Regions from separate parts of the Kitasatospora sp. NPDC048407 genome, predicted to be linked through region 2. Evidence: riboswitches for the same ligand, from Rfam matches in the RefSeq annotation. Region 2 holds a riboswitch; each other region holds the start of a gene.
The links. Region 2 has a riboswitch for cyclic di-AMP ahead of ACGFWJ_RS32080 (NlpC/P60 family protein). Riboswitches for the same ligand answer to the same signal wherever they lie in the genome.
Positions count from the first base shown of each region.

Region 1: another riboswitch for cyclic di-AMP. It lies ahead of ACGFWJ_RS30340 (M23 family metallopeptidase); the one in region 2 lies ahead of ACGFWJ_RS32080 (NlpC/P60 family protein).
Region 3: another riboswitch for cyclic di-AMP. It lies ahead of ACGFWJ_RS22095 (transglycosylase family protein); the one in region 2 lies ahead of ACGFWJ_RS32080 (NlpC/P60 family protein).
Region 4: another riboswitch for cyclic di-AMP. It lies ahead of ACGFWJ_RS35535 (transglycosylase family protein); the one in region 2 lies ahead of ACGFWJ_RS32080 (NlpC/P60 family protein).

Region 1 is NZ_JBICXW010000022.1:75,432-82,512, forward strand. Features, by position in the region: gene ACGFWJ_RS30305 (roadblock/LC7 domain-containing protein) at 1-270, opposite strand, end outside; gene ACGFWJ_RS30310 (sensor histidine kinase) at 254-1,513, opposite strand; gene ACGFWJ_RS30315 (hypothetical protein) at 1,702-1,926, opposite strand; gene ACGFWJ_RS30320 (hypothetical protein) at 2,095-2,277, opposite strand; gene ACGFWJ_RS30325 (TetR-like C-terminal domain-containing protein) at 2,309-2,887, opposite strand; gene ACGFWJ_RS30330 (alpha/beta fold hydrolase) at 2,887-3,717, opposite strand; gene ACGFWJ_RS30335 (YiaA/YiaB family inner membrane protein) at 3,839-4,129, opposite strand; cyclic di-AMP (ydaO/yuaA leader) riboswitch at 4,346-4,510, shown strand; gene ACGFWJ_RS30340 (M23 family metallopeptidase) at 4,521-5,288, shown strand; gene ACGFWJ_RS30345 (DUF3995 domain-containing protein) at 5,298-5,804, opposite strand; gene ACGFWJ_RS30350 (hypothetical protein) at 5,920-6,732, opposite strand; gene ACGFWJ_RS30355 (GNAT family N-acetyltransferase) at 6,783-7,081, shown strand, end outside.
Region 2 is NZ_JBICXW010000026.1:69,700-76,780, forward strand. Features, by position in the region: gene ACGFWJ_RS32070 (hypothetical protein) at 1-866, opposite strand, end outside; gene ACGFWJ_RS32075 (NlpC/P60 family protein) at 995-2,035, opposite strand; gene ACGFWJ_RS32080 (NlpC/P60 family protein) at 2,248-3,318, opposite strand; cyclic di-AMP (ydaO/yuaA leader) riboswitch at 3,329-3,481, opposite strand; gene ACGFWJ_RS32085 (NlpC/P60 family protein) at 3,848-4,882, opposite strand; gene ACGFWJ_RS32090 (NYN domain-containing protein) at 5,066-6,370, opposite strand; gene ACGFWJ_RS32095 (hypothetical protein) at 6,675-6,941, opposite strand.
Region 3 is NZ_JBICXW010000012.1:45,549-52,629, forward strand. Features, by position in the region: gene ACGFWJ_RS22075 (exopolyphosphatase) at 236-1,171, opposite strand; partial or broken gene ACGFWJ_RS22080 (DUF501 domain-containing protein) at 1,303-1,852, opposite strand; gene ACGFWJ_RS22085 (septum formation initiator family protein) at 1,849-2,286, opposite strand; gene eno (phosphopyruvate hydratase) at 2,488-3,777, opposite strand; gene ACGFWJ_RS22095 (transglycosylase family protein) at 4,030-4,716, opposite strand; cyclic di-AMP (ydaO/yuaA leader) riboswitch at 4,720-4,919, opposite strand; gene ACGFWJ_RS22100 (cytochrome P450) at 5,162-6,406, opposite strand; gene ACGFWJ_RS22105 (SDR family NAD(P)-dependent oxidoreductase) at 6,562-6,984, shown strand; gene ACGFWJ_RS22110 (MazG family protein) at 6,989-7,081, opposite strand, start outside.
Region 4 is NZ_JBICXW010000039.1:15,561-22,641, forward strand. Features, by position in the region: gene ACGFWJ_RS35525 (AMP-dependent synthetase/ligase) at 1-1,311, opposite strand, end outside; gene ACGFWJ_RS35530 (hypothetical protein) at 1,428-1,628, opposite strand; gene ACGFWJ_RS35535 (transglycosylase family protein) at 1,883-3,097, opposite strand; cyclic di-AMP (ydaO/yuaA leader) riboswitch at 3,103-3,279, opposite strand; gene ACGFWJ_RS35540 (hypothetical protein) at 3,385-3,540, shown strand; gene ACGFWJ_RS35545 (hypothetical protein) at 3,777-5,783, shown strand; gene ACGFWJ_RS35550 (hypothetical protein) at 5,910-6,806, opposite strand.

The sequences.
Region 1 (7,081 bases), on a different contig from region 2:
CCCGGCGCCGGCGGCGACCACGAACAGGTAACCACCGCCGAACTCGATGATGATCTGCCGGGTCGGCCCGTCGCCGAAGCCCTGCGCCACGCCCCGGGACAGCGACTGCAGTCCGGAGCAGGCGGCGGCCAGCCGCTCGGCGTCGTCCCGGCCGATCTTCGGGCTGCGGCCCATCTCCAGGCCGTCGTTGGACACCACGACGGCGTGCTGGACCTCTGGGACGGCGACGATGTCGGTCAGCAGCCAGCCGAGATCAGGGGTTGTGGTCATGGGAGTCTCCCGAGCGCTGGGGAAGTTGGGGGGCGGGGAATGCGTCGTGGCGGTCCTGCTCGGGCCGCCGGTCCTGCTGTGCGGCGGAACGGCCGCTGGCGGTCCCGGCCTGGAACATCGACATGAATGTCTGCGCCTCGCGCGCACAGCGCGGCGGCGGCGCGGGCTGCTCCTCGGCCCGGGACCCGGTCTGCTGCTGCGGGGCGCTGCCACGGCGGTTGACCCGCCGCGGCAGGGCGCCGCCCTGCGTGGGAACGGACGGCCGGTCGTGGTCCGCGGCGACGGCCGGGCGACGGGCCGGCAGCGCGGCCGCCGCCGGTTCGGTGCGCGGGATGCTGCTCGCGGGCACCGACAGCGGATCGGTGAGCAGCGCGGACGGCAGCAGCACCACCACCCGCACACCGCCGTACGGCGAGGGCGCGGAGTTGATGGTGACCCGGAAGCCGTACTGCTCGGCGAGCCGGCCGACCGCGGCCAGGCCCAGCTGCGGGACCTCGCCGATCCGCGACACCTCCAGCGAGCCGCCGCCGGACAGTGCCGCGCCCGCCTTGGCCACCGTCACCTCGGTCATGCCGACGCCGCAGTCGTCGATCTCGATCACCGCGCCGTTGTGGACCGGCATCAGCGTGACGTAGACCTGGGAGCTGGGCGGCGAGTAGCGGGTCGCGTTGTCCAGCAGTTCGGCCACCGCGTGGATCAGCGCCTCCGCGGCGGCACCGAGCACGGCGGTGTCGACCCGGCTGTGCACCACCACCCGCTGGAACGGCAGGATGCGCGACTGGGCGCCGCGCACCACGTCCTCCAGCGAGACCGGCTCCGGCCAGTGGCGACCCGCGCGGGAGCCGCACAGTACTGCCAGGGTCTGGGCGAGCCGGGCCTGCTGGGCGGCCGCGTGGTCGGCGCGCAGCAGTCCTTCGAGCAGCACCGGGTCGTCGTGGGTGCGCTCCATCTCGTCCAGTCCGGCCTGCTGGTCGTGTGCCATCACCAGGATGCGGCGGGCCACGCTGAGGAAGGCGCGGCGGGTGGCCGCGTTCATCTCCTGCTCGCGCAGCGCCGTCTCGACACCCGCCTGACGGTCCGCCAGTTCGGCGGCCAGCCGGTCGCGGGTGGCGGCGAGTTCGTCCTCGGTGGCGGCCAGCCGGCCGCGCAGGTTTCGGGTGACGGCGCGGGACCGAGCGGAGGCCGCGAGAGCGAGAAGGGCGAGCAATGCGGCTGCTGCCAAGCACCATTGAGTGGTCGTCACCCGCCGAATTCTAGGGTGGACTTCCTACTGGCGTATGAACTGATCGAAGCATTGCTGTTCAGAGCGCGTCAATGTCGGACAGAACCGACAGCGTCGGACGTCCGTCAGGTGGCGTCCCGGTGGACCGGCGGCAACGCCGGACGGCCGGGCCCTGGCTCACGCTCCGTCACATCCGGCGCGGGCCGCCGCTACTGGCCGTCCACCTCGCCGTACGGCTGCGGGTCCTTCGCCGTCACCGGCCGCAGCGAGCGCAGCGACCGGGCCACCGCGAAGCAGCGGGCGAGCGTCGCGCCCCAGCCCTCCGGCTGCGGCAGCGCGTCGGACCGCGTCCCGGCCGCCGACCCGTCAGAGGTGGCGCGGGGGGCGGGGATCAGTCCCGTGCCGTGCTCGATGCGCTGAGTCACCTGCGGCATGTGTGCTGTCCTCCGTGCTTGTCGGTCACCCGTGAAGGTCTTCACGCGGTATGACTTCCCGACCGAAGGACAGTGTTACGCACCATTGGTGTCGGATCCGTGGGGAACCGGTTGCGAAATGGTGTGGAGGGGCGCGTGCGGGGGCCCACGCGCAGGCGGGAGGCGCCGTCAGGCCGGTGAACCGTCCTCCTGGACCTCCTCGGCGATCGGCCGGTCCGGGGCGGAGAGGGTGTCGGTGTGCGGGGTGGTGCCGGCCGTGTGCTCGGGGCCGGCGTGCGCGCTGGGCGCGGTGAGCGAGGCGACCACGCCGACGGCGAGCGAGGCAAAGGCGAGCAGGCTGCGCTTCTTCATATCGGGTAGAACGCGCCAGGCCCCCGTCAGGTCACGCGCCGCGTCCGCCCGGCCAGTGGCCGAGGCCGTCGACCAGCACGCCGGTCAGCCGCTCCAGCGTCACGTCCGGCCCCTCGGCGAGCTGGAACGCCCCCGCCGTGGTCAACGAGGCGTACCCGTGGGCCATGGCCCGCAGGGTGCGCGCGGCGTGCACCGCCTCGGAGCCCTCCAGGCCGTACCCGCGCAGGACGGCGAACAGCACGTTCACCAGCCGCTCGCCCGCCGCCATGAGCTCCGGGTCGGGCTCGGGCGCCTGCGGCAGCGCGGCGTAGCGACGGGGGAACCGGGTGGCGTACCCGGCGTACGCGGCGAGCAGGGCGGCGACCGCCTCGTCGCGCGAGTGGCCGAGGACGGCGGCGGCCAGGTGGTCGGTCAGGTCGTCGAGGGTGCGGACGGCGACCAGGCGGCGCAGCTCGGCCAGGCCCCCGGGGACGTGCTTGTACAGCGACGGGGTGGCGACCCCCGCCTTGGCGGCGACGGCGGCCAGCGTGAGCGTCTCGGCGCCCTGGGCGTCGATCAGGTCGAGGGCGTGGTCCACCACCGCGGTGGGGGAGAGTCCGGCGCGGGCCATCAGCGGGCGACCTCGTTCAGCTCGTTCAGGAAAGGGAGCAGGGCGTCGGCGACGGCCTGGGGGTAGCCGGCCATCGGGTAGTGGCCGCCGTTCTCGATCATCACCTTACGGCCGCGCAGCGCGGCGGCCTGCCGGTCGGCGATCAGCTCGGGGTTCGGGAAATCGGGGTCCTTGCTGCCCATCAGCACCAGCGCGGGCACGTCGACGGCCTCGCACCAGCCGACCGGCGCGGAGTCCCCCGTGAGGTAGCCGCGCAGCGCGGCCTTCCGGGCGGGCTCGCGCAGCATCTCGGCGAGGCCGGCCCGGTAGGCGTCGAAGTCGGCGGGCCGCGCGGTCGGGTAGTAGAACTTCTGCATCGAGCTCCACAGGCCGGGGAACGCGGTGACCAGCGGGGCGGCCAGGCCGAACAGGGCCTTCTGGAAGGCGTTCAGCGGGAGGTTCTCGATGAAGGCGTCGATCAGCACCACCCCGGCGGTCCGCCCGGGGGCGAGCTCGGCCGCGCGGACCACGGTGGCGCCGGTGTAGGAGTTGCCGGCCAGGACGGCGCCGCGCAGGTCGAGGTGGTCGAGCAGGGCGACCAGGTCGTCGGCGATCGCGGCGGGGGAGTAGTCGGTGAACCCGGTGGAGGACTCGCCGAGGCCGCGCAGGTCCATGGTGATCACCCGGTGCCCGGCGGCGGTCAGCAGCGGTGCGAGGTGCCGGTAGGTGGCGCGCTTGTCGAGCATGCCGGGCAGCAGGACGACCGGGACGCCGGTGCCGGGGGTGTCGTCGTAGGCGATCCGGCCGCCGGGGACGTCGACGTACCGGGTGGTGCCGAGGGTGCTGTTCATCGCGGGCCTCCTGGGCGGGCGTTGCGGTGCGCCGGGCGCTGGAGGCCCGGCCGACTGCCGATAGCCATAAAGCTAAGGCTAATAGCCTTAGCCGTCAAGCCGTGGAGGCCGGCCGGATCGGTCAGATCCCCTCCACCTTGAACGGGTCGTGCTCGGCGAGCAGCTTGTCCAGCCGGGCCTGGTCCACCCGGCTGGTGATCGCGCCCTCGTCCTGGCGGTCCCGGATCACCTTGGCCAGCGTGAACGCGGAAGTGATCTCGTACAGCAGCCCGACGGCGAGGAAGGCGCGCATCCAGGCGCTCACCGGCAGGTAGGCGATCCCGAGCGAGAGCGCGGCGGTGGCCAGTCCGAAGGAGACGGCGGCCTGGGCGAAGTAGGCGGCGGTGGTCCGGTGCGGCACGGTTGCGGTCATGGCATCAGGGTCGCGCCGGCCCGGAGGCGTGGCGTGAGTACGGATACTCAACCACTCGGTCACAATCCGTCAGGTTGGCCCTGGTGAACCGTCACAAATCACCCATAGGGCGTCAGGAAATCTTCGCTGTCTCGTGGTAGCGGCTTGGAATCATGGGGTCCATAGGATTAACGTTTGATAACGCAGCGCGGTCGGCAACGCCGTAACCATGCGGCACCGTGCGCCACGCCTAATCCACTTGGGCACACCCTTCGGGGCGTCCCAGGAGCCGGGGAACCACGTTTCCACCGGGGTGAATCGGGACGGCCCTGGGCTCGACCGTAGGAGACCTTCCACCTCCGAACCCGTCAGCTAACCCGGTCGGCGGCAGGGAAGGAAGGAGCACGCCCCCGTGGCGTCGACCTACACCGAGAGCACCGGCACCCAGTTGCTCGACCACCCGGTCGAGCCGGAAGCCGCCCGGCACCGGCTGCCCCGTCAGTCCCGCGCCGGCGCGCCCCTGCTGGGCGTCACCGCGATGACCGCCGCGCTCGGCGCCACCGCACTCGGCGCCGCCCCCGCGCAGGCCGCCGCCCCGGTGCCCGTCACCGCCGCGGACGAAGCCTCCGACGGCCTCCTCGCCGGCGACCCCGGGCTCGCCCTCGCCGCCCGCATCCAGCAGCAGGCCGACGGCCAGCGCACCGCCGCCGACGAATCCGCCCGGCTGGCCGCCGCGCAGGAGGCCGAGGCCAAGCGGGCCGCCCAGCAGGCCGAGGCCGAGCAGGCCGCGCACACCCTGCCGGTGGCCGGCTACCAGCTGACCGCGCACTTCGCCCAGTCCGGCGCGCACTGGGCGCACCTGCACACCGGCCTGGACTTCGCCGCCCGCACCGGCACCCCCGTCGCCGCCGTCGCCGGAGGCACCGTCACCTCGGCGGGCTGGTCCGGCCCCTACGGCTACCGGGTCATCCAGACCCTGCCCGACGGCACCGAACTCTGGTACTGCCACCTCTCCCGGATCGCCACCGCCTCCGGCCAGGTCGCCCCCGGCACCGTGCTCGGCGCGGTCGGCGCCACCGGCAACGTCACCGGCCCGCACCTGCACCTGGAGGTCCGCCCCGGCGGCGGCGCCCCGATCGACCCGCTGCCCTGGCTCCAGCAGCGCGGCCTGCAGCCGTAGTTCTTCCGCTCATCGACGGCCGCCGCGCTCGGGCAGGAGCCGCCGGCCGAACACCGCGCAGCCGAACAGCAGCCCGCCGGCCAGGAAGAACGGCTCGTACAGCACGGTCGCGAAGCGGGCCATCGCGTCCAGCTCCGCCACCGAGCGGTGACCCGCCGCCAGCGCCAGCCAGTCCGGCACGGAGGGCGCGGCGTGCACGATCAGCAGCACCGCCGTGCCCCGGGCCGCCCACAGCAGCCCGCGGGCCGGCAGCCGCTCGCCCCACGGCCGTATCAGCGCCAGGGCCAGCGCCGCGGCCACCGCGCACAGCGGTATCGCGATGATGTCGATCACCAGCAGCGGCGTGTTGTCCAGCACCGACAGCCCGCCCGGCAGACCGGCCCGGCCGCCCAGCAGCCAGTACAGGTGCACCAGGGCGAAGACGGCCGACCAGAGCGCGGCGGCCTGCGCGGCGATCCGACGGAACGGCGGGCGCAGGCCGACGGAGGTGGCGCCGGCCGGAGTCACGATGTCCATGGCTCCACCCTGGCCCGGCGGCCCCGCCCCGCGGATCGTCCGGACGGCCAGGACCGATGGATCATCAGGACGATTCCGGGGTCCTCCGATCGGCGGACCCGGCGGGCCGAAACCCTCAGTACACCTCGGGGGCCAGCTCCGGGTACTCCTCCAGCAGCAGCCGGGCCAGCCCGGGCACCGTCCACTCGCCGCACAGGTCGATCGCGGCCTGCGCCACCGCCTCCTCGAAGTCCTCGAACTCCCCGGAGAGCTCGTCCGGCATCGGCAGGCCCCGGGCGTTCAGCTCGGCCAGGTTGCGGTAGCTGCGCCGCATCAGGCCGTGCTCCAGCAGCCGTCGCGCCCCGTCCGTGGACACCCCGACCAGCAGCGCCCGCTCCGGGCCCCAGCCACCGTCCGGATCCACCCCCGGCACCCGCTCGTACGCGGCGAAGCGCTCCTCGACGTCCAGCGCCCGGAAGTCCTCCAGCCATCCCCGCACCTGGTCGAGGTCGTCCACCGGCACGCCGTCCGCGCGCAGCAGCAGCGTGTACAGGCGCGGCCAGGTCAGCAGGTCGGACCGGCGCAGCAGCGAGTCCACCAGCACCTGGCCCTGCCAGTCGGCCTCCTCGCGCAGCTTCTCCAGCCGCTTGGCGTTCAGCCGCCGCGCCGCCCGCTGACGTTCGATCAGCAGCCGCACCGCCGCCGGGTACGCCCAGGCGTCGCCGTCCGGCTGGACGTACAGGTGCAGCTGCTCGTACAGCAGGTGCTCCAGCACCGGCGAGGACAGCTCCGGGAAACCGTCGTGCAGCCGGGCGCCGCCCAGCTCCAGCAGGGTCAGTACGGTCCGCACCGCCGGTTCGGGTACCGCCTCCAAACCCTCCTCGGCCGCCCAGTCCAGCAGGTCGGCGGCACGGGTACGGGGGAGCAGGTGCAGGTCTTCGTCGTCCACCCCGGTACGTTAACCGGTCCGCGCGGGGCCGACCGGTAGGGTCGAGTCCCATGCAGACCGTCCGGTTGACCGGCCCCCGGCTCACGCTGCGGGAGTACCACCACACCCCGGAGGAAGTCGCCGCGCTGCACGCCCTCCACGGCGACCCCCGGGTGATCCGGCATCTCCCGTTCGACGCGGCCGACTTCGAGGAATGCGCCGACCAGATCGAGCTCTACCTCGACGAGGCCGAGGCCGAGCCGCGGCAGCACTACCGGCTGGCCGTCGACGACCCGGCGGGCGAACCGATCGGCCAGGGCGCCCTCACCCGCGACGGCGAACACGCCGCCCAGCTCGGCTGCGTACTGCG
Region 2 (7,081 bases):
ACGATCTGCCGGGTGGTCCGCCCGGTGCCCTGGTAGCCGGTGTAGTCGGCGACGCCCTCGGACAGCCACAACGGGGTGCACGCCTTGGTGTCGGCCCGGGTGGCGACGTGAGTGGCCTCGTGGGTCACCACCACCCGGCGGCCGAGCTCGCTGAGCTGCCGGTACGCGTCGGGGTTGACCACGATCCGATCCGCGGGGGTGTGCGTCGGCGCGCCGCCGACCGCCAGGGTGACTGCGGCTATCCCCTGGTACGCGTCTGCGGATACGTCCATCCGGCGGGCGAACTGCTGGACGGTGAGCGGCAGTTCGAGCAGCAGTCGGCCGGGCTTCCAGGGACCCCAGACGCCTTCGACGGTGGGCACCGCACGGTCGGCGAGGGCGGCCAGGTCGGCGAGTTCGCCGTCCTCGCCGAGGCCCAGCGCCAGGCTGTGCCGCCCGGTCGCGGTCCGGACGGTGCCCAGGTCCCAGGGCGCCACCGCGCCGGTGGGCACCTCCCGGAGCACCCGCCAGCCGGCCGGCTCGCGCTGCAGGTCGATCTGCCGTTCCAGCAGCGCCGGGTAGTCGTCCACGCCGGAGATCCGGTAGCCGAGTTCGGCGCCGACGGTCAGCCGTTCGGCGCCGGGCGCGGGTTCGGTGAAGGTGGTCAGCCGCAGCGTGTACTCGGTGAACCGGATCGCGGCGGTACGGGTGAGCAGGTCCCGGTCGGCCTCCTCGGCGCCCGCCGCCGTCGGCAGCCCGGCGGGGTCGCGCCGCAGGATCGCGCCCGCCCGCCGCGACAGCACCTGCGCGACGGCGTCCCGGGCCCCGGACGGCGCGCCCGGCCCGGGCGGGGCGGCGGCCGGTCCGGCGGGCCCGGCGGGGAGCACCCGGGGCAGCGAGAGCTGGGCCGCGCACCCGGCGGCGACCAGCAGCGCGGCCCGCCGGGACGGCGAAGCACCGGCCTGCCGCGGCGCCGGCGCCTGCGGCAGGTCGGTGACCAGGGGCTCGTGCTGGCTCAGACCCGCACCACCGAGTTGACCGGCATCGCGCTGACGCTCTCGTAGCGGACCCGGGCGCCGGGGTGCGGCGCGTGCACGACGACACCGCCGCCGGCGTACATGCCGACGTGGTGCCTGTCCTTGAAGAAGATCACCAGGTCTCCGGGCCGGGCTTCGGCGAGGCTCACCCGCCGGCCGGCCGAGGCCTGCCCCTGCGAGGTCCGCGGCAGGGTCACTCCGGCCTGCCGCCACGCCCAGTACATCAGACCGGAGCAGTCGAACGTGCTGGGCCCGGTGGATCCGTACACGTACGAGGAGCCGATCTTCGAGACGGCCGCGTTCAGCGCGGCGGCGGCGCGGTCGGACGCGGGGGGCTCGTTGCCGAGGTCGAAGCGGTCGGCGCCGCGGGCGGCCCGGGCGTCGTCGTCGTAGGCGAGCCGGTCGCGCTCGGCGGCGGTGAGGTCGCCGAGCAGCTGCCGGGCCCGGGCGAGGCGGGTGCGGACTTCGTCCTTGGCGGCGGCCAGGCGGTGCCGGACCTGTTCCAGTTCGTCGAGTTTGGCCGCGGTCTCCTGACGGCGCTGGTCCAGCCGGCGTTGTCGTTCGCGCAGGTCGCGCAGGGTCTCGTTCTGCCGGGCGGTGGCCTGGCCGAGCGAGCGGGCGCCGGCCAGGTAGGACGCCGGGTCGTTGTCGAGCATCAGCCGCAGCGTGGGATCGAGGCCCTGGGCGCGGTACTGGGCGGCGACCACCGCCCCGAGGTCGGCGCGCAGCCGGTTGAGGTCGTCCTGCCCGGCGGCGACCTGGGTCAGCAGGATGCCGGCCTCGCGCTGCAGCCGTTTCTGCTGTTCCTGGGCGGCGTTGTACTTCTCGGAGGCCTGCTCGGCCTCGTCGTACAGCTGGTCGACCTGCGCCTTGACGTCGGCGCGGTCCGGCGGGTCGGCCGGAGTGGCGGCGGCCGGGGCGACGCCGAGATGGATCACGCCCGTCGCGGCGGCGGTGAGCGCCAGGGCTCGGGCGAGGCGTTGGACACCGGGCAGTGGGGGGCGACGGTGCACTGGCACGTGCGACGACTCCGTTCCTGAGCTCCGGCCTCCGCCGCCGCCCGCGGATCGGACGGCCGTCCGCACGGGGGGCCGGGGCAGAGGTTAGCGAGTCGGACGGATCCAGTCCAAACCCTGACAACTTCGAATATTCGACCGCGAATCGGACACCGGAACGAGGGCGGCCCGGCACCCCCTGTGCGGGGTGCCGGGCCGAAGGCTCCGAGCGGCCGTCAGATCCGGACGATCTTGGTGATCGGCATGACGGTCGCCGACTCGTAGCGGACCTGCGCGCCGGTGTGCGGGGCGTGCACGATCTGCCCGTTTCCGACGTACATGCCGACGTGGTGCTGGTCGCCGTAGTAGATGATCAGGTCACCCGGACGGGCGTTGGCGATGTTGGTGCCGAGGCTGGTGCCGGCACCCGCCTGGGCCTGCGAGGTGCGCGGGATGGAGACACCCGCCTGGGCGTACGCCCACTGCATCAGACCGGAGCAGTCGAAGGTGCTCGGGCCGGCCGCGCCGTAGGAGTACCAGCTGCCCAGCTTGGACAGCGCGGCGTTCATCGCGGCACCCGCGTAGCCGGCCGGCGCCTGCGCCGGCGGGGCGCCGAGGTCGGTGCGGGTGTTGTCGCGGGAGGCGCGCTCGGCCTGGGTGCGGGAGTCGTTCGCGGCCTTGGCCTCGGCCGCCGCGAGATCGTCGCGCTCCTTCTGGGTGAGCGTGTTGAGCAGCTCCTGCGCCTTGGCCAGCTTGGACTGGACGTCTTCCTTGTCGGCCTTGAGGGCCTTCGTGGTGGTGTCCAGTTCGGCGAGCTTCTGCGCGGCCTCCTCGCGCTGCCCGTCGAGCTTGGCCTGCTCGGCCTTGAAGCTCTTGAGCAGGTCGGCCTGGGTGGCGCCGACCGTGTTCAGCGTGCCGGCCTGCCCGAGGAAGCTGTCCGGGTTGCTGGAGAGCATCAGCTGCATGGTCTGCGGCATGCCGCCGTTGCGGTACTGCTCGGCGGCGATCGTCGCCAGGCTGTCCTGGACGGTGGCCACCTGCTCCTGCTGGCGGGCCAGCTGGTCCTGCAGTTGGGTGACCTGCTTCTGCAGGTTCTGCTGCTTCTCGACGGAGGCGTTGAGCGCCTCGGTCTTCACCTCGGCCTGCTCGTTGAGCTGGTCGACCTGCGCCTTGACCTGGTCCTTGGTGGGCGCCGGGTCGGCGTGCGCGCCGGTCTGGGCGGACAGCGCGACGGCGGTGGCGGCAGCGGCAGTGAGAATCGAGACCCGGGCACGGCCGACGGGCTTGGGACGGCGATGGGACGCCACGAAGGCGGACTCCTTCTTCCTCACACCGCCTACCGGGTGAGCTGACGGGTTCGGGCCGGAAGAGACGCCCTACAGCGCCTCACCGGCCGCTCTCGCGGCCGACCTGGCGCCGATTCACCCCGGGGGAACGTGGTTCCCCGGCTCCGTTCGACAGCAACCCCCTCAGGGGTATCCCCGTCGGCGGATCTCGTTCTGGCGATCCACCCGCTGCGTCACGGACTCGGCGGCGACCTCCGCCGTCGCCCCCCTTGGGCGATCGACTCTGCGGTGGTCGAACTATGACCCTAGTAACCGATCCGTGATCCGTTCAAATCCTTGTCGGAAAAAAATCTGAATCTGAGTCAATTTCGATTACGAAACTGACCGAACGTAAGGGATCCGTTGCGCAGTGCGTAGCATTTCCCGCCGTTCACCAGGGAAACGCGACGCCCGGACGTGTTCGAGATCACAGCAGGATCTCGACCCGCCCGGGCGTGTCACGGCGTGTCAATTGTCGCCCCGAGGGGCCTATGTCCGGTTTGTCGGACCGTCAGACCCGACGGATGGTCGAGATCGGCATCGCGTCGACCTTCATGGTCTTCACCACGTCACCGGTGTGCGGCGCGTGCACCACCATGCCGTTGCCGATGTACATGCCGACGTGGTGCCGGTCGCCGTAGTAGACCACCAGGTCACCGGGCTGGGCGTTGTGCCAGTCGGTGCCGACGCTGGCGCCGTAGCTGCCCTGCGCCTGCGAGGTGCGCGGCAGCGACACGCCGGCCTGCGCGTACGCCCACACCATCAGGCCGGAGCAGTCGAAGGTGCTCGGGCCGGTCGCACCCCACACGTACGGCGCACCGCGCTTGTCGAGCGCCCGCTGCACCGCGACCCCGGCGTAGCCGGCGGCCTTCGGCAGGGTGGCCGGGTCGACCCGGTCGGCACTGCGCGAGGCGGCGCCGTCGCCTTGCGTGATCGCCCGCCGGTCGGAGGCGGAGAGCTGGTTGAGCAGGTTCTGCGCCTGCTCCAGCTTGGTCCTGACCTCGTTCTTGGCGTCGTTGAGCGCCTGGGTGGAGTTGTCCAGCTCCTTCAGGACGTCCGCCGCTTCCTGCTTCTGCTGGTTCAGCCGGCGCTGCTGGTCCTGCAGCGACTTCAGGGTCTCGGCCTGGGTGCTGGCCGCCTGGTCGAAGGAGGACGCCTTGTCCAGGTACTTGTCCGGGTCGGCGGAGAGCATCAGCTGCATCGACGGGTCGACGCCCGCGTGCCGGTACTGGTCGCCGGCCACCGCCGCGAGCCCGGAGGACAGCTCGTTCAGCTGGTCCTGGCTGCGGGCCAGCTGGTCCTGCAGCTGGTCGGCCTGCTTGCGGAGCTGGTCGGCCTGCTCCTTGGCGCCGTTGTACTTCTCGGCCGCCTGCTCCTGCTCCTCCATGAGCTTGTCGACCTGCGCCTTGATCTCGTCCTTGTTCGGCTGGGCCGGCGCGGCGTGCGCACTCACCTGGGCCGACAGGGCGACCGCGGTCGCGGCGGCAGCGGTGAGCACGGTCACCCGGGCGCGACTCGGCTGCTTGGGACGGCGGTGGGAGGCCAAGGCGGTGCTCCTTCTTCCTCTGGACTCACCCGTTAGAGCGATAGTCCGGAATATAGGTTTGACGCCAGACCCTAGTGAAGTCCCTGCCTCCGCGTCCACTCCCGGGGGGCTCCCGGATTCACTTCTCCGCCCCTCTTCACCACACCGACACACTCCGGACGCCCCAACACCGCTGAGCGCCCGTCAGCTGCGCGACAGGCGGTTCAGCAGCAGAACCGAGGCCACCGGGCGGGCGCCGGCCTTGCGCACCCCGTCCGCGACCTCCTTGTCGGCGGACACCACCACCACCGGCCGGCCCTGCGGCTCGGCCCGCACCAGGCGGCGGATCAGCTCGTCCGCGGTCTCCCCGGTCCGGCTGAACCGGACCCGGACGCCGCGCGGCGGGGCCATGATCACCGGAACGTCCAGGTCCTGGCCGTCGAACACGCAGGTCACCTCGGCCTGGGTCCGCTGGGCCAGCATCGCCAGACCGCCCAGCAGCCTCAACCGCTGCTGCTCCAGCGGCAGTTGCGGGTAGCCGGTCTTGGTCACGTTGTAGCCGTCCACCACCAGGTGGACCTGCGGGATGGCCAGCAGCTGGTCCAGCAGCGCCGGGTCGTCCTCGGCCAGCCCGCGCCGGGCCACGTCGTGCGGCGAGGCCGAACCGGGCTCCACCGCCTCCACCAGGTCGGCCGGGCGCAGCGCCGTCACCGGCAGCGCCAGCTCCCGCTGCAGGCCCTGCGCGGACTGCAGCACGGTGTCCAGCAGCAGCCGCAGCCGCATGTCCTCGACGCTGCGGCCCTCCCGGGCGGTGCGCCGGCCGGTCTCCACGGCCGCCTCCAGTTCGGCGACCCGGTGCCGCAGCCGGCGGGCCTCGATCTCGGCGGCGCCGCGCTCGGCGGCGGCGGCGGCCCGGGCGGCCTCCAGTTCGGCGGCCAGTCGGCGGCTCTCGGCCTGCGCGCGGCGGGTGTCGGCCTCCAGCGAGCGGACCTTCTTGCGCAGCGAGTCCGCCTCCCGGCGCACCCCTTCGGACTCGGCGCGGTGGCGCTCGAGTTCGGCGCGGGCGGTGGTGCGGGCCTCGGCCAGCTCCTCGTGGAGCTTCTCGGCCAGCCGGGCGGCCTCGGCGGCGACGCCCTCGGCGTCGACCCGTTCGGCCTGTTCCCCGGCCTCCTCGACCAGCCGGGCCCAGCCGGTGGGCCGCACCAGGTAGGCGGCGGCGGCCACGTCCATCGGGTCGGCGGCGGCCGGCACGGTGCCCGCCTCCAGGGCACGCACCAGGTCCGGCTGGCCGAGCCGCAGCCGCTCGGCTATCCGCACCCGGAACGCGGGGTCGGACTCCAGCGCGGCGGCCAGCGCGGTGGCCGCGTACTTGGCCCGCCGGGCGGCGGTGAACTTGGCGTACGGGCGCAGCGCGGCGGGCAGTTCGCCGGCGGCGATGCCGCCGAGCGCGTCGGAGGCGATGCCCACCACCCGGCGGCGCACTCCCTCGGGCAGCGCCCGGCCGGCCATGTCGCCGCCGGCCTCGGTGACCGACCCGGCCTCGGTGACCGACCCGGCCTCGACCGGGCCGATTTCCTCATGGACCGGAGCGTGCGCGGTCCCGTCCGTGCCCGCGGGCGCGTTCGCTGCCTCCGCCACTGTTCTCGGCTCCGATCCTGATCCGGGCGGGCCCCGGCGGGTGCCGGGGGCGTTGGTGTCCGCCGCTGCTTGCAATTGTCCCGTCTACCGTGCCGCACCGACAGCACCCCGCCGACGAGTCCGCCCCGCGCCCCGGTCCGGGGCGCGGACGGGGACGCGGGGCGGTGGAAGCGTGTCAGCCCTGCGCGGGGCCGCCGTCCTCGGGCTCCTCGGCGCCCGGGCGGGCGACCAGCTCGACCTGGTCCACGGCGTTGCACCAGCGGCAGCGCACCGACTCGATGGTCTCGGAGAGCACCTGGGTCTCCTCCACCTTGGAGTCGCCGGACAGGTCGAAGTGCACGAAGTCGATCACGCGGGAGGACCGGGTGACGTCGAAGCGGGTGAGGTTGCCGCACAGGGTGCAGCGCCAGCGGGTCTCGGCGGTCGGCGCGGCAATGGTCATCAGTGGTCCCTCTCGGCTGGTCCCCGTTTACGGGCCTCCACCCTATTGCCTGTGCCGCGGCGGCCGGATCACCGGTCCACAGCCCGGACGCTCACCCGTCCGGAGCAGCGCCCGGTGTCGCGAGTGCGCCCCCGAGGAAT
Region 3 (7,081 bases), on a different contig from region 2:
TGCGCTTTCGATTTCTTCGGCGTGAACGGCGGGTTGCCTGCGATCCCATGAACCACCCGCCCCAGGCACCTTCGGTCCCACATATCGGACGGACCGGACACCGCAAGGGGCCGAAAGGCCCGGTCGCCATGTGAAGAAATTCACGAAGCTTCCTGCCGGGACACGCCGGGAGGCCCGCACCGGGCCTCCCGGAACACCCGTCAACCACCCGTCGACCACCCGCCGGGCGCCCGGATCAGGCGATCGACCAGGCGATCCCGTCGAGGATGTCGTGCTCGGAAACCAGCAGCTCAGCGGCCCCGGTGCGCTCCATGATCTCCAGCAGCACCAGCGCGCCGGCCGCGATCACGTCGACCCGGCCGGGGTGCATCACGGGGACGGCGGCCCGCTCGGCGTGCGAGGAGTGCAGCAACCACTCGGCGGTCTCCCGCACCTGCTGGACGGTCAGCACCGCGTGGTGGATCCGCTCGGAGTCGTAGCCGGGCAGCTCCAGCGCGATCCCGGCGACCGTGGTGACGGTGCCGGCCAGGCCGACCAGGGTGGCGCCGTCCGCCAGTGGGACGCTCGCCTCGACGGTGTCCAGCGCGGCCCGGATGTCGGCCCGGGCGGCGGCGATCTGCACCTCGGTGGGCTGCCCGCCCGCGAAGTGCCGCTCCGTCATCCGCACGCAGCCGATGTCCATCGAGTGCGCGGCCCGCACGTCCTGCTCGCCGAGCACGAATTCGGTGGAGCCGCCGCCCAGGTCGAACACCAGGTAGGGCGGGCGGTGCGGGCCGCCGAGCAGCTCGCGGGTGGCGCCGGTGAAGGAGAGCCGGGCCTCCTCGTCGCCGCTGACCACGCTCGGGGTGATGCCGAGGATCGCCTTGACTCCGGCGGTGAACTCGGCGGCGTTCTCGGCGTCCCGGGAGGCCGAGGTGGCGACCATCCGGATCCGCTCCGGGCCGACGCCGTGCGCGGCGATGATCTCCGCGTACTCGCGGCAGGCCGCGAAGGTGCGGTCCAGCGCCTCGGGGTGCAGCCGACCGGTCTTGTCGACGCCCTGGCCGAGCCGGACGATCAGCATCCGCCGGTCCAGATCGACGATCTCCCCGGTCTCCGGGTCCAGGTCGGCGATCAGCAGGCGGATCGAGTTGGTGCCGCAGTCGATCGCGGCGACCCGGATGGTGCTCACGACTCGTCGTCCTCCTCGGCCTTGCGCGCCGCGCGCTCGGCCCGCTCGGCGGTCAGCGCCTCCTTGGCGGCGATCACCGCGGCGTGGTCCTGGGCCTTGGCCTTGTTGCGGGCGACCCGCTCACCGGCGGCCTCGACCTCGGCGGGGCTGACGCACGGGCCCTTGGCCCACCAGTCCTCCAGCATGCCGATCGCCTCGTCGCCGAGCGGGTTGACGCCCTCGCCGGCCGCCAGCGAGTGGCCGACCAGCACGTGCAGGCACTTGACCCGGTCGGGCATGCCGCCGGCGCTGGGGAAGCCCTCCAGCACCTCGATGGCGTCCCGGCGGGCGATGTAGTCCTCGTGCGCGGCCTGGTAGGCGGCGGCGAGCTCGGGGTCCTCGGCGAGCCGGGCGGTCTGCTCCTTCATCACGCCGTCCGCCTCCAGGGTGCCGATCAGCGAGGCGGCCTTGGGGCAGGTCAAGTAGTAGAGCGTCGGGAACGGCGTGCCGTCGGGCAGCCGGGGCGCGGTCTCCACCACGTCCGGGTTGCCGCACGGGCAGCGGTGGGCGACGGAACGCAGCCCGCGCGGCACCCGGCCGAGCTGGGCGGCGATGGCGGCGACGTCGTTGTCGGAGACGGGAGGGTTCTGGTTGCTCATCAGGAGTCTGTTCGTCAGGAGGGGGCGGGTGGGGTGGCGTCAGGGAGCTGCGGGTGGAGCGGCGATCGCGGTGTCGGCGGCGTCCACCGAGTCCCAGAAGCCGGAGTACCAGGGACGGGCGGCCTTGGGCCGGCCGGCGCCGTCCGAGGCGGACTGCTTCTCGCCCTGCGCGGGCGGCGGCGCGACCGACACGAACGGGGTCTCGCCCGGCAGCGCGTAGTGCAGCCGCTCCCGGGCCTGGGCCTTGACGAACTCCGGGTCCTGCCAGCGGGCCTTGGCCCGGCGCAGTTCGTCGACCTGCTGGCGGGCGTGATCGGCCTTGGCCCGCTGATCGGCGATCTCGCCGCGCTGCGCGATGTACTGCCGGGCCGGGTACGCGAGTATCGCCACCAGCGAGCACAGGACGAGGACCAGCACGGTGGCCCGGCTGGTGAAGCGCGGGCGCGCCGCCAGTCCGGGAATTCTCCACTTGGCCATCTGGTCGCCCCTCCTGCGCATGCCGGTGCCCCGGCCCCACCATACGCGGTGGAGGCCGGGGCACCGGTCACAACAGGCTCGGCGATCAGCCCTTGCTGTGCTTACTTGTCCGCGGAGCGACTGTGCTTACTTGTCCGCGGAGCGACTGTGCTTACTTGTCCGCGGAGCGACTGTGCTTACTTGTCCGCGGAGCGACTGTGCTTACTTGTCCGCAGAGCGGAAGCGCGGGAACGCGCCGCGGCCGGCGTACTCCGCAGCGTCGTCGAGGATCTCCTCGATGCGCAGCAGCTGGTTGTACTTGGCGACGCGCTCGGAGCGGGCCGGGGCGCCGGTCTTGATCTGGCCGCAGTTGGTGGCCACGGCGAGGTCGGCGATGGTGACGTCCTCGGTCTCGCCGGAGCGGTGCGACATCATGCAGCGGTAGCCGTTGCGCTGGGCCAGCTCGACGGCGTCCAGGGTCTCGGTGAGCGAGCCGATCTGGTTGACCTTCACCAGCAGCGCGTTGGCGGTGCCGGTCTCGATGCCCTTGCGCAGGCGCTCCGGGTTGGTGACGAACAGGTCGTCGCCGACCAGCTGGACCTTGTCGCCCAGCTTGTCGGTGATGGCCTTCCAGCCGTCCCAGTCGGACTCGTCCAGCGGGTCCTCGATGGAGACCAGCGGGTAGGCGGCGACCAGCTCGGCGTAGTACTCGACCAGCTCGGCGGCCGACAGGGCCTTGCCCTCGAACTGGTAGGCGCCGTCCTTGTAGAACTCGGACGCGGCGACGTCCAGGGCGAGCGCGATGTCCTTGCCCGGGGTGTAGCCGGCCTTCTTGATGGCCTCGGTGATGAGGTCCAGGGCCTCGCGGTTGGAGTCCAGGTTCGGGGCGAAGCCGCCCTCGTCGCCCAGGCCGGTGGACAGCCCGCGCTCCTTCAGCACGCCCTTGAGGGTGTGGTAGACCTCGACGCCCCAGCGGACGGCCTCGGAGAAGGACTCCGCGCCGATCGGGGCGATCATGAACTCCTGGATGTCGACGTTGGAGTCCGCGTGCGAGCCGCCGTTGAGGATGTTCATCATCGGGACCGGCAGCACGTGCGCGTTCGGGCCGCCCAGGTAGCGGAACAGCGGCAGGTCGCTGGCCTCGGAGGCGGCGTGCGCGACGGCGAGCGAGACGCCGAGGATGGCGTTGGCGCCGAGCGAGGACTTGTCCGGGGTGGCGTCCAGGTCGAGCATGGCCTGGTCGATCAGGCGCTGCTCGGTGGCGTCGTAGCCGACCAGCTCCGGGCCGATCTGCTCGATGACGGCGAGGACGGCCTTCTCGACGCCCTTGCCGAAGTAGCGGTTCTTGTCGCCGTCGCGGAGCTCCAGCGCCTCGAAGGCGCCGGTGGAGGCACCCGACGGGACAGCCGCACGACCGGTGCTGCCATCGTCGAGACCGACCTCGACCTCGACCGTGGGGTTGCCGCGGGAGTCGAGGATCTCACGGGCTACGACGACATCAATGGACGGCACGAGGCATCTCCTAGCGGAAGCGGATGTGTGGTCGTTACGCCCAGAGCCTAGCCGCAGACATGCCCACGGCCACGCCCGGCCGGGCCCCGTCTCACCGTGTGACCCGGCTACTCACTGGTAGTTCACCTGTTTGCCCGTCGGCGGCGGGCTCCGGGCGGCGCGAACTGCTGGGCGCACGCCCGGAGCGGACGAATCGTCAGACCGACGAAGGGTCTATACCACCGCCGGGCCGGAGCCGGCCGGACCGCGCCGTCACAGCGCCAGCACCTGGCCGGGCATGATCACATCGGGGTCGGCGCCGATCAGTTCGCGGTTCGCCCGGAACAGCTGCTCCCAGCCGCCGGACACGTTCCGCGCGGCGGCGATCCCGGACAGCGTGTCGCCCTCCTGCACGGTGTAGTTCCCGGTGCCGGACTGCGTCGGCGCGTCGGCCGGGGCGCTCTGCTTCGAACTCTTCGACTGCTGCTGCGACTTCGGCGCCTGCTGCGACTTCGCCTGCTTCTGCTCGGGCGCCGCCGCGCGCTGCTGCGAGCGGGAGGCGGTGTCCTCGGAGCTGTCGCCGTCGCGGGACAGGCCGGCCTTGATCGAGCAGGACGGCCAGGCGCCGGGCCCCTGGGAGGCGAGCACCCGCTCGGCCACCGCGATCTGCTCGGAGCGGGTGGCCTGGTCGGCGCGGGCGGCGTAGTCGCCGCCGCCGTAGGCGCGCCAGGTGGAGGAGGAGAACTGCAGGCCGCCGTAGTACCCGTTTCCGGTGTTGATGCTCCAGTCCCCGCCACTCTCGCACTGGGCCACGCGGTCCCAGGTGTCGGCGGGTGCGGCTGCCGCTCCGGTGGCGGAGAGCAGGGGCAGGGCCAGGCCCACGGAGGCGACGCCGGCAGCGGCGACGACCTTCTCGGCCTTGGTGCTACGGCGGTGACGTCCAGTACCGGTGAACAGCATGGGACTTCCTCTCCGCACGCCTACGAGGTGAGCTGTCGGGTTCGGACCGGGAGGCTGGCCCGGCCGCCGGGAGGTCCGGACGCGGTTGCGTCCGTTCCCCGGCGGCTTCACCCCAAGCCGTTGGGAGTACGGCGTTCACACCTGGTTCCCCCGCTCCTGTCCGAATCCTGGTCGGTGTCCCGAGGGTGCGGCGGACAGGACTCGGCGTGCCGCGCTCGGGGCCCGCAGCTGCGGGCAAATCGGAGAGTAAGCAGAGCTGACGAGCAATCACAAGCTCATATCACCGGTATCACGTCGAAATTACGGACCTTCACCTCTCGTGCACAAACCGTCCATGTATGTCCGTATTCGCCCGAGGTGGGGGCGCACCCGCGCCCCCACCGGGCTCACGGACGGTGACGTGCGGGGGCGGGGCGAGGGCGGCGCGGCGGCGGTCGAAACCGGGTCAGCGGGGCGTGAAGGAGACCGGGAGTTCGCGCAGTCCGCGCATGATCAGCCCACCCCGCCAACGGAGTTCGGCCGGATCGGCGGCCAACTGGAGGTCCGGCAGCCGTGTCAGCAGTGTGCCGATCGCGCGCTGCCCTTCGAGCCGGGCCAGCGGCGCACCGATGCAGTAGTGGATGCCGTGTCCGAAACCGAGGTGCGGATTGTCCGTCCGGGCCAGGTCCAGGGTGTTCTCGTCGGAGAACCGGTCCGGGTCGCGGTCCGCCGCGGCCAGCACCACCAGCACCGGGTCGCCCGCCGGGATGTCCACCCCGCCGATGCTCAGTGGCCGGGTGGCGAACCGCCAGGTCGCCAGCTCCACCGGCCCGTCGTAGCGCAGGAGTTCCTCGATGCCGGTCTCCAACAGGCCCGACTCCCCGCGCGCCAGCGACTCTTGGAGCAGGGTGCGCTGAACGGGGTTGCGGAGCAGGGCAAATGCCCCATTGCCGATCAAATTAATGGTCGTCTCGAACCCCGCAAACAACAAGATGAAGGCCATCGCCGCGGCCTCGTTCTCGCTCAGGTGCTCGCCGTGGTCGCTGGCCCGGATCAGGCCGGAGATCAGGTCGTCGCCGAGGTCGGCGCGCTTGCGGTGGATCAGGTCGGCCAGGTAGCCGCGGATCTGCTTGACCGCGCGGCCCACTCCCCCGCGCTTGCCACCGGTATGGCGGATCATCATGCCGGCCCAGTCGCGCAGGTCGTCCTGGTCCTCGGGCGGGACGCCGAGCAGGTCGCAGATCGCGTAGATCGGCAGCGGGAAGGCGAACTCGTGGATCAGATCGACCTCGCCGCGCTCCGCGAAGGAGTCGATCAGGCGGTCGGTGAGCTGCTGCACCCGCGGTTCGAACTCGGCGACCCGGCGCGGTGTGAACGCCTTCGACACCAGGCGGCGCAGCCGGGTGTGGTCCGGCGGGTCGATGTTCAGCAGATGGGTCATCAGGTCGGCCTGCCGCTCGCCCGGGATGCCCACCCGGCCGGTGCGGTGCGCCTGTTCGCTGTGGTGCGCCGGGTTCTTGGAGAGCCGGGAGTCGGCCAGCGCCTGCCGGGCGTCCGCGTACCGGGTGACCAGCCAGGCATCCACCCCGCTCGGCAGCGTGGTGCGGTGCACCGGGGCGTTCTCCCGCAGCCAGGCGTACGCCGGATACGGATCGGCCGCGAACTCCCAGGTGAAGAGTTGCGGGTGGGTGGCGTGGGGCTGATCTGGCATGTCTTGACCGTATCTGGAACCGCCGTCGCGTGAGTCTGGTCACCTGGCGGGTAATTGCTGTTGCGGAGAGTCGGGGCGAGCCTACGATCCTCCGCAAGAACCACAGTGGGCGGCGTGCGGACCGCCCGCGGTTCGCTCTGAAAGGGGAGCAGGCCATGCGAGTAGCCGGTGCAGTGGTGGTCATCGCGGTGCTCGACGGAGGCGAGGGGGCCGACCTGGCCCGCCGGTTCTCCGCCGCCGGCGCCGCCGGCCTGCTCATCGCCGATCTTCGCCCCAACGTCGCCGAGGACCTGGCCGCCGAACTCGACCGTCCCGGCTGCCCGGTGGTCGGGGTGTCCGGTGACATCCACCACCCCGCGGACATCGCCGCGCTGGTCGACACCGCCGCCAAGCACCTCGGGCCGATCGACCTGTTCGCGGTCGCCGGCCCGGACGGCGAGCGGGTCGTCCAGCTCGCCGAACTGTCGGGCCACCTCGACCCGCTGGCCGAGGTGCTGGCCCTGGTCGGCGAGGCGATCGGCGAGGTCGTGCCGGCCCAGCGCCGCCGCCCGGTCTCGGACGTCCCGCTGGCGAGCTGACCCGTCAGTCGTCCTCGGACAGTCCCTCGGCGGCCCGTACCGCCCGGCGGTAGCGCCGGGCCGCCGCCCGCAGTGCGGCGTCCACGTCCACGCCCTG
Region 4 (7,081 bases), on a different contig from region 2:
CGGCCCGACGGTGCCCGGGCGCGGACGCAGCGGCGGGTTCACGGTGGACGGGCCGGTGGTCTCGGTCAGCCCGTAGCCCTCGTACACCAGCACGCCCGCGCCGGCGAAGAACAGCAGCAGCTCCGGGTCGATCGAGGAGCCGCCGCTGATCGCGTACCGGATCCGGCCGCCCATCGCCTGCCGCACCCGGCGGTACACCAGGGCGTCGTACAGGCCGTGCGCCAGCCGCAGCGACAGCGGGGCGCGGTCGCCCCCGCCGTCCAGCGCGGCCAGTTCGGCGCGGGCGTAGCGCTTCGCGACCTCGGCCGCCCGGTCGAAGACCCGCACCGCGCCCTTCGCCTGCGCCTCGGCCCGGCCCAACTGGTGGATCTTCTCGAACAGGTAGGGCACGCCGACCAGGAAGGTGGCGCCGAACTCGGCCAGGTCGGGCCGGAGTTCGGCGGGCTTCAGGGACGGGCTGTGACCGAACCGGATCCGGCCGAACACGCACGTCACCTGGATCATCCGGCCCAACACGTGCGCCAGCGGCAGGAACAGCAGGGTGGACGGCGTCTCCCCGGTCGCCGCGGTGAACACCGGCTCCAGCAGGGCGTGGCAATTCGCCGCCTCGGTGAGGAAGTTGGCGTGGGTGAGCAGGCAGCCCTTGGGGCGACCGGTGGTGCCGGAGGTGTAGATCAGGGTGGCCTCGCTGTCCGGGCCGAGAGCCGCCCGCCGCTTCTCCAACTCCCCGGCGGGCACCGCCTTTCCGAGCTCACCGAGGGCCTCGACGGCGTTCTCGTCCAACCGCCAGAGCGGCACCGTGCCGCCGGTGCGGGCGATCGCCGTGGTCAACACCTCGGCGGTGTCGGCGTCCTCCGCGACCGCCAGGGCCGCGCCGGAGTCCCGGACGATCCACTCGGCCTGCTCGACCGAGGAAGTCGGGTACACCGGCACCAGGGACGCGCCGGCCGCCCAGGCCGCGAAGTCCAGCAGCGTCCACTCGTAGCGGGTGCGCGACATCAGCACGATCCGCCCGCCCGGGCGCACCCCCACGGCGATCAGCCCGCGGGCGGTCGCCGCCACCTCGTCGGCGAACTGACGTGCCGTCACATGCTGCCAGCCGCCTGCGGGTTGACGTCTGGTGAGCACCTCGGCGGCCGGGGCTTCGGCGGCGTTGCGGAACGGCAGGTCGGCGAGGCTGCCGGAGTCCGGCGGCGGGACGAGGTGCGGGGTGCGGGCCTCGACCACCCGCCCGTCGGAGTGCAGGACTTCGACGGGCGCGCGGTCGCGCAGGTGCTCGGCGCGGGCGGCACGGGCGAGGGGGTGTGCCATCAGCGAACTCCCTTGGGTGGGGTGGGGTTCGCCCAGGGTAGGGACTCCGCCGCGAACTTACTAGACGGTAAGTTCCTTGACAGTGACGGGTGTTGGGCTCGCTTCGGCCGCTGCGTTCAGCCCTCTTCGACGGCCGGGGCCGGGCCGGTGAAGCGCTCGCCGTCCCGGCTGCCGCCGGTGCGGGCCTGGGTGCGACGGCCGGTGGACAGGTAGTCGCGCACCAGCAGCTCCACCGCGTCCTGCGGGCTGCTCACTCCGAGGCGCATCATCGCCTCCAGCGCGAGGTCCGCGTCCAGCGTGATCGTCACCTTCGCCATCGCACCGCTCCAGGGGCTCGGGACTGCTTCCGGTCTTCGGCGTTCGGCGTTCGGCGTTCGGCGTTCGGCCTTCGGCGTTCGGCCTTCGGCGTTCGGCGTTCGGCGTTCGGCGTTCGGCCTTCGGTCTCGGCCGAGGATAGGCCGCTGCCCCCGGAGCCGACCAGGGTCCCCGAGGGCAGCGGTGTCCGCGGTGCGGTCACCTCATGCGCGTGCGCGTGCGCGTGGTGTGCGCGGTGCGTGTGGTGTCAGGCGGTTCAGACCCGACCGGCGAAGTCCGGCGCCCAGTTGGCGATGGTCTCGGTCTTCACGCCGGACTTCGGGTTGGCGGCCTCGACGTACTTGCCGTCGCCGATGTAGATCGCCACGTGGTAGACGCCCGAGTTGGAGCCGTTGTTCGACCAGAACAGCAGGTCGCCCGGCTGCAGGCTGTTCAGCGAGACCCGGGTCGAGTAGTCGGCCTGGTCCGCGGCCACGCGCGGCAGGCTGATGCCGGCCTGGCGGAACGCGGCCTGGGTCAGGCCCGAGCAGTCCCAGCCGCCGTTGCCGGTGCCGCCGTAGATGTACGGCTGGCCGACCTTCGACAGCGCGAAGTCGATCGCCGCGGCCTTGGAGCCGGTCGCCTTGACGGCGGCGGTGGCGGTCGTGGTGGCGGTCGTGGTGGTGGCGGCGGGCTTGGCGGGGGTGCTCGGCTGGGCCGGCGCGGGGGTGCTCGGCTTGGCCGGGGCGGACTGCTTGGCGGGCGCCGACTGCTTGGCCGGGGCCTGGGCGACCGCGACGTTGCCGAGCGCCAGCTTCTGACCGGGGTAGATCATGTCCGCGCCCTCGGTGAGGACGGAGCGGTTCAGCTCGTACAGCTTCTCCCAGCCGCCCTCGACGTTCTGACGCTGGGCGATGGCGGACAGCCAGTCGCCCGCCACGACGGTGTAGCTGCCGGAGGCCTGGGTGTCGGCCTGCGGCTGAGCCTGCGGGCGGCTCTGGGCCTGGCTCTGGCGCTGCTGCGGGGCCGGCTGCTGGGCCTGCTTCGGCGCCTGCGGCTGGGCCGGGGCCTGGGCCTGCGGCTTGGCGGTGGTGGTGGAGCCCGTGGAGGTGTCGACCTGCGGGGCGGCGCCGCCCTTGGTCAGACCGGCCTGGACCGAGCACACCGGCCAGGCGCCGGGGCCCTGGGAGGCCAGCACCTTCTCGGCGACGGCGATCTGCTGGTCCTTGGTGGCCAGGTCGGCGCGCGGGGCGAACGCGGTACCGCCGAAGGCGGCCCAGGTGGAGGCGGTGAACTGCAGGCCGCCGTAGAAACCGTTACCGGTGTTGATCGACCAGTTGCCACTGGACTCGCACTGCGCGACCTTGTCCCAGGTGGCCACCGAAGCGGCGGAGGCGGTACCCGCGGCCAGGCCGGGGACCGTGAGGCCGATGCCCACAACACCAGTGGTGGCAATCAGACGGCGGGCGCGCTTGGCGCTGATGGGCAGCATGAAGAAGCGTTCCTCTCCCACGCCTGCGAGGTGAGCTGTCGGATTCGGGCTGGAGTTGCCCGGCCGCGCACACCTTTCGGCGCGCACGGCTTCACCCCAAGCCCCGGACCGGTCCGTCAGGACCGCCCCAGGGCGACTTACCTGGTTCCCCCGCCCCTGCCGCGGTGCGTCATTGCATGAGCCGGCCCACCCGGCGGCAGGATTCGGCGTTCCGGGCGAGCTGGGTCCGTGTGTCCACGAACGTGGGCAGGACATTAAGCGGAATTAAGGACGATTAGCAAATTCCTGTGACGGCCGTCACCGGGTCCGAAAAATTCGATCAAGGAATTTTGGGCGAACTCCACGGCGAGCGGCCAAACCTGGGCTTCCGTCAGGAAATTGGCGATCTTGTGCCCGTTTTGGGTGGTTATGTGGCCTGCCGGGCGAATATTCGCCTTGGCTAGTGTTTGTGACCGACCGGATGGGGAGTTATGGGCGTTCTGTCCATCTTGTCCCGGGAGCTGAAGACCCTTTGCTGACAGGTCGTGGAATTGCGGCCATCGCCCATTTCTGCCGAACTGATGGGTGATGCTACGTCAGAATGCTTAGCTGTTTCGGAAGTCGCCGATTTCCGTTGTGACAGCCATCTATGCTGCCCGCGACGATTCGGAGTCCCTGCACGTTTCGGGAGGCGGCCATCGTGGAGCAGTGGGAGAACGCGCGGCAGCAGCGGCCGTTGTCGGGGCGGCGGCGGGTGTTGGCCTGGCTGGCGGTCGGGACGGTGGCGGCGGTCGGTGGGGGAGTGGTGCTGCGGCAGTCGTTGGCCGGGGCGGAGCCGGCGGCGGGGGCGGTGGGCGAGGGCGGGCGGCGGTGGTCGGATGCCGAGGGGTGGGGCGGGAAGGTGCCCGGGGCGGGGAGTGCCGTGCGGATCACCGACAAGGTGGTGCTGGACGGTGATGCCAAGGTCGGGTCGCTGCTGATCGACACGGGTGGGTCGCTGGTGTTCGCCGGGGACCGGTCGGTGACGTTGGAGAGTGCGGGCAACGTCGAGGTCCGCGGGGTGCTGGCGCTCGCGCCCGATGCGGCGCACACCCATACCTTGCGCTTTCCCGACATCGACGAACGGCGGTTCCAGGGCGGCGGCATGACCGTCGTCGACACCGACACCGGCCTGTGGGTCACCGGCCGCGGTTACCTGCGGCTGGACGGTGCGCCCCGGACGGCGTGGGTGCGGGCCGCGACCGAGCTGAAGGCGGGGGACACCGTACTGAAGCTGGCGGTGGCGCCGGAGGGTTGGCAGGTGGGTGACGAGCTCGCCGTCACGCCGACCGCGCCGCCCGATGCCGAGGGGTTCTCCGATGCGTACGACCTGGTGACGGTTCAGCGGGTGGACGGCCCGAGCGTCACGCTGGCCGCGCCGTTGCAGCACGCGCACCCGCGGGTGAGTCTCGGTGGTGGGGCGGTGTTCGGGGCGGAGGTGCTCAACCTGACGCGTAACGTGCGGGTCGAGGGCACCGAGCAGGGGCGGGCGCACGTCCACCTGACGTCCAGCCGGCCGGCCGATGTGCGGCATGCGGTGCTGCGGCGCGTCGGGCCGCGGGCGGTGGGGAAGGAGAGTTGGAACGGGCAGCCCGTGAGCGAGCCGGTGCTCGGGCGGTACGGGTTGCACTTCCACATGCTGCTGGACACCTCGCGCGGCACGGTGGTCGAGGGCGTGGTGGTGCGCGACGCCGGAAGCCACGCGTTCGTGCCGCACAACAGTCACGGCATCACGTTCCGCGGCTGCATCTCCCACAACACCTGGGAGGACGCGTACTGGTGGGACGGCCCGATCGACACCCGCACCCCGCAGGGCCCGTCCGACGACATCGCGTACGAGGGGTGCGTCGCCTCCAGGACGGTGTTCGAACCGAATCCGCGCGGCTACCGGCTGACCGGCTTCAGCCTCGGCGCGGGCACCGGCTCCTCGGCGAAGGACTGCGTGGCCGTCGGCGTGCAGGGCGCGACCGGGGCGTCCGGGTACGAGTGGCCGGAGACCAGCGAGGGGGTGTGGACGTTCGAGAACTGCCTGGCGCACAACAACCTGGAGAACGGCATCTTCGTCTGGCAGAACTCCGAACACCCGCACACCGTCAGCCGGTTCGCCGCCTACCACAACGGCGGCTGGGGCATCGAGCACGGCGCCTACCTGAACGACTTCGCCTACCGCGCCTCGGTGCTGTACGGCAACGCCGCCGGCGGGATCGCCGTCCACGCGCTCGGGCGCGACAAGGGCACGGTGTTCGACGGGCTGCTGATCGACGCCGCCGGGAAGTCCGACTACGCGGTGGCCACCCTCAAACACCAACTCGACGGCGAACTCGTCACCCTGAGCCGCAGCCGGCTGACCGGCTACCGCAAGGCCGGGGTGGCGTTCCGGGCCACCGGGGACGGGAAGCCCGACGACATCGCGGTGCTGGACTGCGAGTTCGGCGACGGCCCCGAACTGTGGCTCGACCCGGACGCGCCCGCGCCCAAGCAGATCCTGTTCCGCAAGGCCGGACAGTCGGAGACGCTCGCGCTCGGCAAAGCCGGCCCCGGACTCGCCGCCGGACCGTGGAACGCCGCCACCAGCCCCGCCGCCGCGCCCACGCCGCCCCGGCAGGTGGAGCTGCCCGTGCTGAAGTTCACCGACGGCGCGCCGCGAACGGGGCGCGTCACCGGCTGAGGGCCGTGGGCACGGCAGAGCGCGACTGCCTGCGGCAGGCTTGATGCCCGCGCGCAGGGCAAAAGCGCGACGGGCGGGAACGCGTCGATGCGCTGCTCCCGCCCGTCGCGGTCCTCGGACGGCGCGTCAGCGCGCCGCGTGCGCCCCCGGCGTGGTGCGCTGCTCGGCGGCGGCCTCGGCGGCCTCCAACTGCTCCGCGGTGGGCTCGGGGAGCGCCGCCAGGTAGCTGGAGGCGATCAGCTGAGCCACCGTCGGGTAGGCACCGATCGGGGCGGCGCTCGGGCAGCCGGTCTCCTCGGCGGCCGCGGCCAGCAGCTCCGGGTCGGCCTCCGGGCCGATCACCAGCGGGGCCAGCGCGGGGCGCCCGCAGCCGGTCGACTTCAGGTGCTCGACGGCCGCGGCGACCGAACCGGGCACGTCCAGCGCGGCCGCGACCACGGGCACGGCGAGCCGGGCGGCCAGCAGCACACCGGTGATGCCGGCCGCGGACGCGGCCTCCTCGCCACCGGTGGTGGTCAGCACCACGCCGTCGGCGGCGGTGGCGATCGCGAACAGGCGGGCGCGGTCGGCGCGGGCCAGGTCCGCCTCGGACAGGCGCACGTGCACGGCCTCGGCCAGCAGCGGGTGCGGGCCCAGCGGGTCCAGCACCTGGGCGCCGGTCTCGGCGGCCGACTTGTGCAGCTCCGGCAGGAACTCGTGCGGCCCCGGAACCAGCGGCACCACCACCGGTGCCGGCTGGCCGGCCTCGGCGGCCGCGTTCAGCAGATCGGCCACCGTCTGGGCGTCCTCGCCGCCCAGGTAAGCGGCCGTCACCTCGATGCCCGGCTGGTCGCCGCGCACGACGGACAGCAGCTCCTCGACGACCGGACGGGTCTCCGGCCCGGCGACGGCCGGAACCGCCAGCACCAGGGCAGGCGAACCGGCCATGATCTCGGGGCGCTCGGGACGGCGGTGGCGCCCCCGCGCACGGGAGCCTGGCGTACGGACGGGCAGTGGCGCGCCCGGGATGGCTGCGGTGCTCATGCGCCGAATCGTAGGACATTGCCCAGCGTGCCTTGCAGCCGGATACCGGGAGTGGGCGGCTTTCCGCCAGGAAGTGACGGTCATCACAGCGGCAGTTGTGACTGGCTGTGAGGCGCGGGGCGGGTGGTGGGTGATCGACAACGCGCTGACGGCTGTGTGCGGACGGTCATGGCGAAGTTGGCGATTCGCCCTGCTGTGTCCGCTTACGCACCGTCAATTGTCCGGCCGTGAAGGGTTGGTGACGGCATTGGCACGTTCTTCTGCACGGGAAATTT